DNA from 4 places in the Pantoea sp. PGP6 genome. Region 1 is predicted to be linked to each of the others. Evidence: predicted binding sites of a transcription regulator. Region 1 holds the regulator's gene; each other region holds the start of a gene.
The links. Region 1 encodes Fur, which represses iron uptake genes when iron is present. Its sites were predicted from a motif close to ATAATAATGAGAACNACTATCAA; they were not measured.

Region 1 (3,116 bases):
ACCTGGATAATCAGTACCGCGAGGCGTTGATTACGCAGTTCCCGGCGGCTCATGCGCATGTGATCAGCGGCGCGGGACACTGGGTGCACGCCGAAAAACCTGATGCCGTATTACGCAGCGTCCGTCGCTTTTTTGCGCTTTAAAAGCAAATACCTGGCGGCAAATGTTTAGGATTGGCGTCCGGAGTTAGCGTGGAGTATGATGGCGCGCTAAAATTTTGCCGCCGGTCATTTTGCCGCGGTAACGGCCAATAATTTATAATCTGCGCGGCGAGCGTCTGGCGCCCGCACATTCAGTTTCACTAAGCCATGGCAAAAGAACACACTGACCGCACGACGCTCGATCTGTTTGCTGATGAGCGCCGCCCAGGTCGACCCAAAACCAGTCCGCTTTCGCGTGATGAACAGCTGCGCATCAATAAGCGCAATCAACTGAAACGTGACAAAGGGCGCGGGCTTCGTCGTGTCGAACTGAAAATGAACAGTGAAGCCGTCGAAGCGCTCAATACGCTGGCAGAACAGCGCAATCTCAGCCGTAGCGAATTGATTGAACAAATGCTGCTGGCGCAACTCAAACTGGATTAATGCGGGCAAAACGCACGCAGAGGCAAATGTCGAGGCTTTAACCGTTCCGCGGGTTTGTCTCGTCTGCTATTATTCGCTGAAATGTGCTGCGGCACACATCTCATCATCAGGATTTAAGAGGTTATTTTACTCATGGCACTCGTAGGCATCTTCTTTGGCAGCGATACCGGCAACACCGAAAACATTGCAAAAATGATCCAGAAACAGCTGGGTAAAGACGTTGCAGAAGTCCACGACATCGCGAAAAGCACTAAAGAAGATCTGGAAGCGTTTGACATCCTGCTGCTGGGTATTCCGACCTGGTATTACGGTGAAGCGCAGTGCGACTGGGATGACTTTTTCCCGACGCTGGAAGAGATCGATTTTAACGGCAAGCTGGTTGCCCTGTTCGGCTGCGGCGATCAGGAAGATTATGCCGAGTATTTCTGTGATGCGATGGGCACCATCCGCGACATCATTGAGCCGCACGGCGCAGTGATCGTAGGCCACTGGCCGACCGAAGGTTATCACTTCGAAGCGTCAAAAGGCCTGGCTGACGATACCCACTTCCTCGGCCTGGCGATTGACGAAGATCGTCAGCCAGAGCTGACCAATGCGCGCGTCGAGAAATGGGTTAAGCAGATTTTTGATGAACTGCAGCTTAAAGAGATCCTCGAAGCCTGAGGGTAGCCGACTCAATGTGAGCGCCAGCTCACATTGAGGCAACGGAAATTCCTATAGAAATAATAGCCACATTTTTTTAACTTTCTTCGTTTAATCTGTAGAATACCCGCATCGATCTTCCGCTTATTTTCTCTGGCAGCAGATAGGACTAAGCGAAATGTTAACAGACTCCTGCAGAAATCCTCCCCGGCTCGGTGACGTATCCCATACAGCCCCGGGTGATTTAGGCACTCCCCTCGGTTTTCATTTCACTGCATCAGTTCTATAATGAGACGCAAATGAGAATGGGTATAGATCGACATTCAAGGCCAAGCGCCACAAAAGTGAATATAAGTAACAGGACAAAATCCGCATGACTGACAACAATACCGCATTAAAGAAGGCTGGCCTGAAAGTCACGCTGCCCAGACTGAAAATTCTGGAAGTGCTTCAGGAACCTGAGTGCCATCACGTCAGCGCGGAAGATTTGTACAAACGCCTGATCGACATCGGCGAAGAGATTGGCCTGGCCACCGTTTACCGCGTGCTGAACCAGTTCGATGATGCCGGTATCGTGACCCGTCACAATTTTGAAGGCGGCAAGTCGGTGTTTGAGCTGACCCAGCAGCATCACCACGATCACCTGATCTGCCTGGACTGCGGTAAAGTGATTGAGTTCAGCGACGAGTCGATTGAAACCCGTCAGCGCGAAATCGCCACCCGCCACGGCATCAAGCTGACCAACCACAGTCTCTATCTGTATGGTCACTGTGCACTGGGCGACTGCCGTGAAGATGAGACGCTGCACGATCAGTAAGTCTGACGCAGGCTGAAATAAAAAAACCGGTGAATTCACCGGTTTTTTTTGTTCTTTTTTCGCTGTCGGCTCAGGCAACCAGCGTTTCCTGCAGATAACGCCAGCGCGGAATCGAGGTACTGTAATCCAGAATCGCCAGTGCGATGCGGCTCTGATTATTGCCGTTCAGCATCTGCATCTCCCGGTACTGTACGGTGACCTCTTTCTCCTGATGGGAAATGACCACGTGCTCGCAGGTTGCGATACGCATCCCTTCCCGCTGGCCCTGTAGCTGACGGAAAAGATCTTCCACTTCATTCAGGTTCAGCTGAGTTCCGCGCGGGGTAACCATGCGAAAATCGGGATGAAAATAGGACATCATCAGCTCGAAACTGTCATCAGAGCCGGCAGGTTGATTGAAAATACGTTCAATAAGTTGATGTAAAACGACGACACTGTGTTTGGCTTCCTGGGCGAGAACGGTCATTTTTTTTCCTTATATCACTCGCTGAGCTATGTCTGTGAGGGCATAGCCTACCTGAAAGCGGATAATTCACATCTGGTAATTGATTAATTTTTTTAAACTCAGATTTCTCTCACAACTTCGTAACAATCGCTGAAAAAGGCTTGTAGAATAAACCTCGGTGATGGCAAAAATCAGGACAATAAAAAAGGGCGATAAGTCGCCCTTTTGTCATTTTATCAGGTCAGCACCAACGATTATTCGCCAGCTTTAGTCCAAGTATCGCGTAAGCCAACGGTGCGGTTAAACACCAGCTGTGACGGCTTCGAATAGACGCTGTCCGCGCAGAAGTAACCTTCACGCTCAAACTGGTACGGCGTGGTGGCTTCCACATCGCGCAGGCCTGGCTCAACAAAGCCCTGTTTGATGGTCAGCGAGTCTGGATTGATCACCGACAGAAAATCGTCGGCTGCACCCGGATTTGGCACGCTGAACAGGCGATCATACAGGCGGAACTCGGCTGGCTGCGCGTGTTCTGCCGACACCCAATGGATCACGCCTTTGACCTTGCGGCCATCAGCAGGATCTTTACTCAGGGTATCAACATCGCTGGTGCAGTAGATGCAGGTGA
Region 2 (3,116 bases), 2.3 Mb from region 1:
GATTTCTATATTCATCAGCATGGCGTCGCCAGCGACTGGGCGAGCCAGGCGCAGATCGGCGACAGTCTGATCGTCGGTGGCCCGCGCGGCTCGCTGATTGTACCGACCGATTACGCGTTCCAGCTCTATGTCTGCGACGAAACCGGCCTGCCTGCTTTTGCGCGTCGTAAGCAGGATGCCCGCGCCCAACAGTTGCACCTGTTTGCCTATGCCGATCAGGCCACCGGCCGTGATTATTTAACCGATACGGCGGGGGTTAATCTGAACTGGCTCGGCAGCGGCCAGATGCAACTGGCGCAGCTCAGCCAGTTGACCGCCAGGCTGGATCAACTGGCGATACCGTCGGAAGATTACTTCATCTGGCTTACCGGCGAAGGCGAATTTGTTAAGGCGCTGAGCGATTACTTCACCACTCAGCGCGGCGTAAACAGCGACTACGTGCGGGCCGTGGCGTACTGGCACCAGAAGTAAGCGGGTCCGCCGCCTGTGTTGAATTTTGCCAGGTGGCGGACTACCATCAATCTCCTTTTCTTCTCTCCGGGCAGGCAATGAAAGACCATTCAGCATCTTCATCTGGCGATCAACCCACGCGCGCAGGCGGTTGCGGCAGCCGGCGTAAGCGGCGGGAAAAAATGCTGGAGGCGAGTGATATTCGTCTGCTGATGCTCCATTTTCTGGCGCAGAATGCCGCGCACGGCTATGAGCTGATCAAGTCGGTAGAGGAGTTGTCGAAAGGGGAGTATACGCCCAGTCCGGGCATCATTTACCCCAATCTGACGCTGCTGGAAGAGATGGAGGCGATTGAGGTGGTGGATGCGCAGGCCACCCGTAAAGCGTACCGGCTGACTGAGGCTGGTGAGGCGCTGCTGGCGGCCAACCGCGACCCTATTGCCAGCCTGATCGCGCGTTTATCGTCGCTGGCCATTCTGGTCAACAACCGCAGCATTCCGGCGGTAGAACAGGCAATTCACGACCTGAAAATGGCGCTCAATACGCGACTGGCGCAGCAGGATATCTCCGAGGCCGCGCTGCAGACGCTGATCGCGGCGCTGCAGGACGCGGCAGAAAAAATCACCCGCAGCTGAACGTTCTCCCTGGCGGGTTGCCAGCGGGCAACTTAGCTCACTTCGGACTTGTGCTTATCAATGTGACCCAGCGTACGATCCGGGAAACAGATGTCACGTACCCGCTGCTTCAGGCTGGTGGCGTCAGGAAAGCCGCCATCCCGTTTACGCTCCCACAGCAGATGTTCATCAAGGGTAATCTCAAAGATGCCGCCGGTGCCCGGCCTGAGCGTCACTTCCGCCAGATCGTCAGCGAAGGTGTGCAGCAGCTCCTGTGCCATCCACGCTGAACGCATCAGCCAGTTGCATTGCATACAGTAGTGGATAACGACCACAGGTTTTTGTGCCATAACTCTATTCCTTTAACGTATTGATAAATTACCGGTTAATTGTAGTTAACAAACTGTGCGCTGCAAGATAGAGTTAAATGTAAATAAGATTGATAATGATTAGCAATTGCATTAAATTCCGGACCATAATTTATAGTCAGAAATAAGTCCGATTTTACGGCTTTTGTGCCAGGCCGTTTTGATGATGCCAGTAAGCAAGTGAGCGAATACTAACAATTAATCAGGTAATTCGCGCCCATGTCACTACTTTTTCAGGGATTGACGCAACAGCGTCTGTTTAAACTGGCATTACTTGCCTCTGCCATCCACGCCACCTGCAGTTATGCCGCGCAGAGTGAATCTGCTCTGCTGGCGCGCACCGATAACAGCCAAAGCCCGTCCGAAACGGTGATGACGGTTACGGCGCCCGAAATTAAAAAACAGGCGGGCAGCAAAACCAGCCTGTCGGCGGCCGATCTGCAACAGCGTGGGGCCACCGATTTTGGCTCAATCATGCGTTATGAGCCGCTGATCAGCGCCACCGGCTCGCAGGGCGGATCGTCAGCCGGCAAGAGCGGCTTTGATCGCGCGGGCTATACCGGCTACAACATTCGCGGACTGGAAAGTAACCGGGTCGGGCTGGATGTGGATGGCATCCCGTTACCCCAGGCTACCGGTCGCAGTTACGTCGGACGTGCCGGGCTGGACAGTTTTGGCATTGGCCGGGATTACATCGACCCTTATCTGTTTGGCCGCATCGACATTGAAAAGGGCGCTACTGCGGTGGATCAGCCCAACACCTCGATTGGCGGCAATGTCTCGTTCCGCAACAAATCCCCCGACGATTACCTGCGTCCCGGCAAATCGACCTATTTTGGCTACCAGAGCGACTACGATTCCGCCAGCCGCAGCTGGCATAACGGCCTTACCGCCGCGGCAGGCGACGATGAGCTGCGCGGTATCTTTGTCTACAGCCGCCGCGACGGCCAGCAAACCCGCAATAACAGCGGCACGCTGGATGCGTATCCTGCTAACTGGCACTCCGACGCCTTTATGAGTTCCGGTATCTGGCAGCCCAACGATGCGCATCAGCTGAGCGCCACCCTCGACTACTACCACAAAACCAATCACAGCCATTACGACAGCTGGGATACCTCAGGCAATACGATCTGGGGTACCGCACAGCAGCAGAGCGATACGCGGCGCTGGGGCATCAGCCTTGCTGATGAATACACCCCTTACAATGAGATCATCGACAGCCTGACCAGCCGTATTTACTGGCAACAAACTGAGGCGCACGACAATACCCTGATGCCGTCGAGCGCCACCGCCTGGCAAAACGTCTATTCCGATTACAACAGTGACACCTACGGAATCGACACCCGGGCGACCAAAACCCTGGGACGTCATGAGCTGAGTGGCGGACTGAATGCGCGGCAGGTGGATACCGAGCGGCCGTTCCGTCAGTCGCCGGCCCCCAGTGTTTATAGTGTCATCATGCAGCCGCAGGCCAACAGTCGCAGCTATACGCTGGGCGGCTACCTGCAGGACAAAATCAATTTTGATGCTGACGGACATAAAGCGGCGCTGATCCCCGGCGTGCGGGTGGCATACCAGAACACCAAACCGCGTGATGTCGGAACGCTGACCACCAACAGCAGCGTACTCGATGCCAGTGAAGTCTCCGCGCTGTACGGTTCGGCCAACACCGATACTCAGGTGT
Region 3 (3,116 bases), 710 kb from region 1:
CAGGCCTGCCGCCTGCTGCGGCAGCAATAGTGACCCCATCGCCCCGATCATCGCCGCGCCAAGCGCATCACCGGTAACATTCTGCGCCGTCCACAGGCTGTTGATCCGCCCAAGCAGCGCATCCGGCGTTAGCGTCTGGATCAGGGCATATTGCACCAGGCTGTTGATAGCACTGAAATAACCAAACGCGGAGAGGCAGACCAGACTCAGGCTGAACCACGGCATCAGGCTGAACAGGCCCAGCGCCACAAAGGCGGCAATGGCGCTGGCCAGGATCAATCGACCCGGCTGCGACGACTGTGCCAGCCGGCCGCTGGTTAAGGCACCGACCGCCGCCCCGAGTGGCACGGCGGCATACATCAGCCCCAGTTGCTCCAGCCCGACCTGCCAGTGCGGAGCCAGCGCCGGGTAGAGTACCCGCACCGCACTGGCTAAGGTCACCAGCGCGCCAACCAGCGCGGCCATGCCGACGATCGGGCTGGCGAACAGAAACCCGATCCCGGCGGATAACGCGGTCAGCGGATGTTCACGCGGTTGTGGTGGCGGGGCAAGCGTTGGCAGTCGCAGCAGGGTGAGCACCGTCAGTAAGGTGCCGATCGCCGCCAGACCGTAGTTCCAGACCACGCCAGCATGGGCGATCACCAGTCCGGCAATCGCCGGCGACAGGATCGCACCAAAGCGGACCGTCAGCATGGTGATAGCGCCCGCTTTCATGATATTTTCGCGCCCCACCAGCGCCGGGGTGGCGGCCAGTAGCGCGGTGACGCCAATCGCGCCAAAAAAGCCATCCCACAGGCCCAGCACAAACACCGCGATCACCGAGGGCGCGGGCAGCAGGGCATTGATGCACAACGCGACAAAACCGAGGCCGCAGGTGGAACGGGCAAACAAAATCAGGCGTCGGCGTTCGTAGCGATCGGCCAGTACGCCGCCGGTCAGCAGGCCGATAAACATGCCGGCACCGGCCAGCGTGACCGCCAGTCCGACCAGCAGCGGGGATTGTGTCAGCTGTTGAATCTGTACCGGTACCGCGACCGCCAGCATGCCAAGCGCGACGATTGAGATAAATCGGGCGATAAACACGGCGCGGAAGGCGGGATGGGTTTTCAGCAGGCTGAGATCGATAAAGTGGGAGGGTTTGTTCATAACGTCGCCTTTTTGCACCCATTTTCCTCATCATTGAGTTTACGAGTCATGGTAACATACAAAAAACGCGTAAGAACGATAACAAGTATCATTATCATAAAGGTATCCACCGCGATGCCATTGAATTCGTGAAGGTTTAAACGTTATGCGTCAATTCCATGTAATAGCAGGTTCAGGGATGCTGCTGTTGCTGCTCCTCGCGCTCAGTCTGATGCTGGGTGCCAAATCCATTGCCTTTCATGATGTCACTCAGGCGCTGCTGACCGACTGCTCCAGCGCTGACTGCATCATTGTGCGTGACGCCCGATTGCCACGCACCCTGGCCGGGCTGCTGGCGGGCGTTGGCCTCGGCGTGGCGGGCGCGCTGATGCAAAGCCTGACGCGCAATCCGCTGGCCGATCCCGGTATTCTGGGCATCAATGCCGGGGCCGGCTTCGCGGTGGTGCTGGGCATTGCGCTGTTCGGTGCCGATTCACCGGCCGACTGGCTGGGCTTTGCCTTTAGCGGGGCGCTGCTGGCGTCGTTGCTGGTGGCGCTGACCGGCGCTATCGGTGGTGGACGGGTTAATCCGGTGCGTCTGACGCTGGCCGGGGTGGCGCTGGGCGCGGTGTTAGAGGGCTTAACCTCTGGCTTATCGCTGCTCAACCCTGACATCTATGATCATCTGCGTTTCTGGCACAGCGGTTCGCTGGATATCCGTAATTTCACCATGCTGCGCACGACCTTTCCTGCCGTGGCGATCGGTTGCCTGCTGGCGCTGCTGCTGGCACGCTCGCTCAACAGTCTCAGCATGGGCGGTGATATGGCAACCGCGCTCGGTACCCGCGTTGCCCGCACCCAGCTTATTGGGCTGCTGGCGATTGCCCTGCTGAGCGGGGCCGCCACCGCCGCGGTGGGGCCGATTGCCTTTGTCGGATTAATGACGCCGCACCTGGCACGCTGGCTGTTCGGTAACGATCATCGCTGGATGCTGCCTGGCACCATTCTCATTACGCCCTGTCTGCTGCTGGCGGCTGATATTCTCGGCCGCGTGCTGGTACCGGGCGAGCTGCGCGTATCGATTGTGACCGCAATCCTCGGCGCGCCAATGCTGATTGTGCTGGTGCGCCGTAAGGCTGGCAGAGGTGCAGTATGAAGCGTGTAACCTTCAACGGCGTCTGGCTGCTGCTGGCGTGTCTGGCGCTGGCTTTTCTCGGCGTGACGCGCGGCACCTTGCCGATCACGGCTGCGCAGCTGTGGCAGGTGATTAACGGCGAGGCGGCGCGCAATATTCAGCTGATTGTGGTGGAGTGGCGTCTGCCGCGGGTGATGATGGCGCTGCTGATCGGGGCGGCGCTCGGCGTGAGCGGCGCTATCTTTCAATCGCTGCTGCGAAATCCGCTCGGTAGCCCGGACATTCTGGGCTTCAACACCGGCGCCTACAGCGGTGTGCTGGTGGCGCTGGTGCTGTTCCAGCAGAACATGGAAGGCATGACGCTGGCGGCGCTGATCGGCGGATTGCTGACGGCGGGTGTGGTCTGGCTGTTTAGCTGGCGCAACGGCGTCGAGACTTTTCGGCTGATCATTGTCGGTATCAGCGTGCGGGCGCTGCTGATGGCGCTTAACAGCTGGCTTATCATCAGCGCCTCACTCGAGGCAGCACTGAGCGCTGGCCTGTGGAGCGCCGGCTCGCTGAACGGCATCAGCTGGGCGAAAACCACGCCGGTAATCAGCGTGCTGCTGCTGGCGCTGCTGGCAACCGCACTGCTGGCGCGGCGGATGCGGCTGCTGGAGATGGGCGATGATACCGCCTGCGCGCTTGGCGTAGCGGTTGAGCGCAGCCGCATCCTGCTGATGCTGACCGGGGTGATCCTGACGGCGGCCTCGACTGCGCTGGTCGGGCCGATCTCATTTATTGCGCTGCTGGCACCGCAGATCGCCCGTCGACTGTGCGGCGGAATCAAAGGCGCATTACCGCTGGCGGCATTATG
Region 4 (3,116 bases), 2.5 Mb from region 1:
GGCACCAAAGGTCATTAGCGTTAACATCAGTGAGGCGAACGGGTCGTCGCCCGGGAAAAAGGTTTTGGCAATGGCGGTGGCGTAATAACCAAACACCATAAAGTCGTACATTTCGAGAAAGTTACCGCTGGTAACGTTGAAGATGGTTCTGGCCGCGCTTTTGGGCGACTTTTGTAAAGACGGGGTGTGACTCATAACGGCTTCCTGAAGGTTTTTAGCCGTTTTAGCCTGCCTGATGCGGCAATAATGTGAGCTGGCTCACCATTGCACTTGACAAAATTGTGTTGAGTGGTAACAAATAATTAACATGACTGTTTCACCAGCATAACCGATCGGTACAACAGCCGGTTCGCCTGATTTCGTCTGGTCTGGCTGAGGCAATAAAAAAGGCGGCTGAATCAGCCGCCTTCTCTTTGTGCCGGTTAACCCGCTATTTCTTCACGGTTTCCATGCCCATCAGACCAATTTTCAGATAGCCTGCGGTACGCAGTTGATCCATCACGCTCATCAGCGTTTCGTAATCCACCGACTTGTCCGCCTGGAAGAAAATGGTGGTCTCTTTGTTGCCGCCGGTCTGACCGGTCAGCACGCTGACCAGCGATTCCGGCGTCACCTGATCGTTACCGACATAAAGCTGTTTATCGGCCTTGATCGACAGGTAAACCGGTTTTTCCGGACGCGGCTGCGGGGCGCTGGTGGAAGCAGGCAGATTAACGCGCACGTCGACAGTTGCCAGCGGCGCCGCCACCATGAAGATGATCAGCAGAACCAACATCACGTCGATAAACGGCGTCACGTTGATCTCATGCATTTCGCCATCTGTTTCCAGGTCGTCGTTTAATCGCATGGCCATAACAGCTTACCCTAAGCGCAGTTTCTGGGTCGCCGCAGGACGCGGAACGTCAGTGGCGACGTTTCCCAGGTCAATATCACGGCTCTGTAACAGCAGCACCTGCGCCGCCACATCACCGAGCGAGGCTTTGTAGTTAGCGATCATGCGGGCAAAGACGTTATAGATCACCACCGCCGGAATCGCTGCCACCAGGCCAATTGCCGTTGCCAGCAGCGCTTCCGCGATACCCGGTGCAACGACAGCGAGATTGGTGGTCTGGGTTTTGGCGATGCCGATGAAGCTGTTCATGATGCCCCACACGGTGCCGAACAGACCGATAAACGGCGCGACCGATCCGATGGTCGCCAGGAAGCCGTTGCCCCGGCCGGCATGGCGGCTAAAGGCGGCAACGCGGCGCTCAAGGCGGAAGCTGGTACGATCTTTAATGCCGTTGGTGTCTTCAACGCCAGCGGAGAGTTCAAGTTCGTTCTGCGCGTCATTCAGCAGCACGCTGCTGTGACTGTGTGCGGTGAACTCCCGGGCAATGCGGGCGGCGTCATTCAGATTGCGGGCTTCACCCAGCGCCAGTTGCTCACGCTTCAGGCGACGTTTAGCGGCGCTCAGTTCGGCATATTTGCCAAAGAAGATCGCCCAGGTCACGACTGAGGCCAATAACAGGCCAATCATGACCACCTTTACCACGATATCGGCATGTTGATACATGCCCCAAACGGAGAGGTCCGTTTGCATCAAATCACTGGCTACCACGCTGCTTCTCCAACTTCATCTACAGGGATGCGAGACAAGCGCGAATAATAGCAAAATAACGGCGAATTGATAGTCGTTCTCATTAGTATTTACAAACTCTGGCACTCGCTGTGCCCTGCCACGCCGTCAATATCACCAGAGGTTGCAGGTTCGTTTCGAAAATGTGATGTTGCATGAAAATTTATTAAAACAACGTTTCAAAATGTGATCTCATTCATTCAATCAGCATCGGCGCATTTCTCCGGCGGCAGTTTTCACTATGCTGGCTGCACGCGGCCCCTTGCTACACACGCCGGATTCCTGAGCGCCGCCCTTCTTCTGCTGGAGACAACATAATGAGAATGACCCAAACACGCCTGGCATGTGCCCTGGCGGCAATGATGGTGAGCGCCACCGCCTCGGCACAGGTGATTAAAGTGGCAGAAGTGCAGCCGGCTGGCTACCCCACCGTGGTGGCTTTGCAACACATGGGCGACAAACTGAAGCAGGCAACTGATGGACGGCTGGAGATGAAGCTTTATGCCGGCGGCGTGTTGGGCGATGAAGATCAGACCCTGCAGCAGGTGCAGCTGGGCGCAATCGATATGATCCGCGTATCGCTGGCACCGGTCACCAGCATTGCGCCGGAAACCAGCGTATTGACGCTGCCCTATGTTTTCCGCGACGTCGACCATATGCACAAAGTACTTGATGGCGAAATCGGCAAAGAGATTGCCGACAAATTCGATAAAGATCCCAACGCCCGGATGGTGTTTCTCGGCTGGACCGACGCCGGTGAACGCAACATGATCACCAAAAAACCGCTGGCGAAGCCCGAAGATCTGAAAGGCATGAAGATCCGGGTACAGAACAGCGCCATCTCCCTGGCCACGCTGAAAGCGATGGGTGCCAACCCGGTGGCGATGGGCGTCAGCGAAGTGTTCAGCGCCATGCAGACCGGCGTGGTTGACGGCACCGAGAATAACCCACCGACCTTTGTCGCCCATAACTATATGCCAGTCGCGAAGTACTACACCCTGAGCGGCCACTTCATTCAGCCAGAGATGATTCTGTTCTCGAAACGCGCCTGGGATCGTCTCAAGCCTGACGATCAGGCACTGCTGAAGAAACTCGGTAAAGAGGCGCAGGATGAAGAGCGTCAGCTGTGGGCAACCTATACCGAACAGTCGATCGCGAAGATGAAAGCCGGCGGCGTCACCTTCCAGCAAACTGACCGCGACTATTTCGTCAAGGCCACCCAGCCGGTGCGCGATCAGTTTGGCGGCAAATATCAGGATCTGATGACCCGGATCGCTGACGTGAAATAACCCTTCCCGCGCCACACTGCCGTGTGGCGTGCTTAATCAGGTATCAATTATGGCTGCTTATACGCGTCTGATGGATGGGCTCTATCTGCTGTGCATGCTGGTTGCCGCCGTGGCGCTGATGATCATGGTAACGGTGATCCCGATTGGGATTTTTGCCCGCTACGTGATGAACGGGGCGCTCTCCTGGCCGGAACCGGTCGCCATTATCT

Region 2: ACLIBF_RS04320 (TonB-dependent receptor domain-containing protein) is a predicted target of Fur. The motif match lies at 1,498-1,520, and genes of this name have one in related genera.
Region 3: fepD (Fe(3+)-siderophore ABC transporter permease) is a predicted target of Fur. The motif match lies at 1,222-1,244, and genes of this name have one in related genera.
Region 4: exbB (tol-pal system-associated acyl-CoA thioesterase) is a predicted target of Fur. The motif match lies at 1,667-1,689, and genes of this name have one in related genera.

What each region holds. Positions count from the first base shown of each region.
Region 1 covers NZ_JBQBMA010000001.1:3,149,880-3,152,995, forward strand. Annotated here, with positions in the region: gene ybfF (esterase) at 1-143, shown strand, start outside; gene ybfE (LexA regulated protein) at 309-584, shown strand; gene fldA (flavodoxin FldA) at 717-1,247, shown strand; gene fur (ferric iron uptake transcriptional regulator) at 1,600-2,043, shown strand; gene ACLIBF_RS15335 (hypothetical protein) at 2,114-2,509, opposite strand; gene glnS (glutamine--tRNA ligase) at 2,743-3,116, opposite strand, start outside.
Region 2 covers NZ_JBQBMA010000001.1:884,763-887,878, forward strand. Annotated here, with positions in the region: gene ACLIBF_RS04305 (siderophore-interacting protein) at 1-471, shown strand, start outside; gene ACLIBF_RS04310 (PadR family transcriptional regulator) at 549-1,085, shown strand; gene ACLIBF_RS04315 (SelT/SelW/SelH family protein) at 1,118-1,414, opposite strand; gene ACLIBF_RS04320 (TonB-dependent receptor domain-containing protein) at 1,652-3,116, shown strand, end outside.
Region 3 covers NZ_JBQBMA010000001.1:3,861,524-3,864,639, reverse strand. Annotated here, with positions in the region: gene entS (enterobactin transporter EntS) at 1-1,146, opposite strand, end outside; gene fepD (Fe(3+)-siderophore ABC transporter permease) at 1,292-2,281, shown strand; gene fepG (iron-enterobactin ABC transporter permease) at 2,278-3,116, shown strand, end outside.
Region 4 covers NZ_JBQBMA010000001.1:688,913-692,028, reverse strand. Annotated here, with positions in the region: gene tcuC (MFS transporter) at 1-195, opposite strand, end outside; gene exbD (TonB system transport protein ExbD) at 431-853, opposite strand; gene exbB (tol-pal system-associated acyl-CoA thioesterase) at 860-1,582, opposite strand; gene ACLIBF_RS03345 (TRAP transporter substrate-binding protein) at 1,936-2,907, shown strand; gene ACLIBF_RS03340 (TRAP transporter small permease) at 2,957-3,116, shown strand, end outside.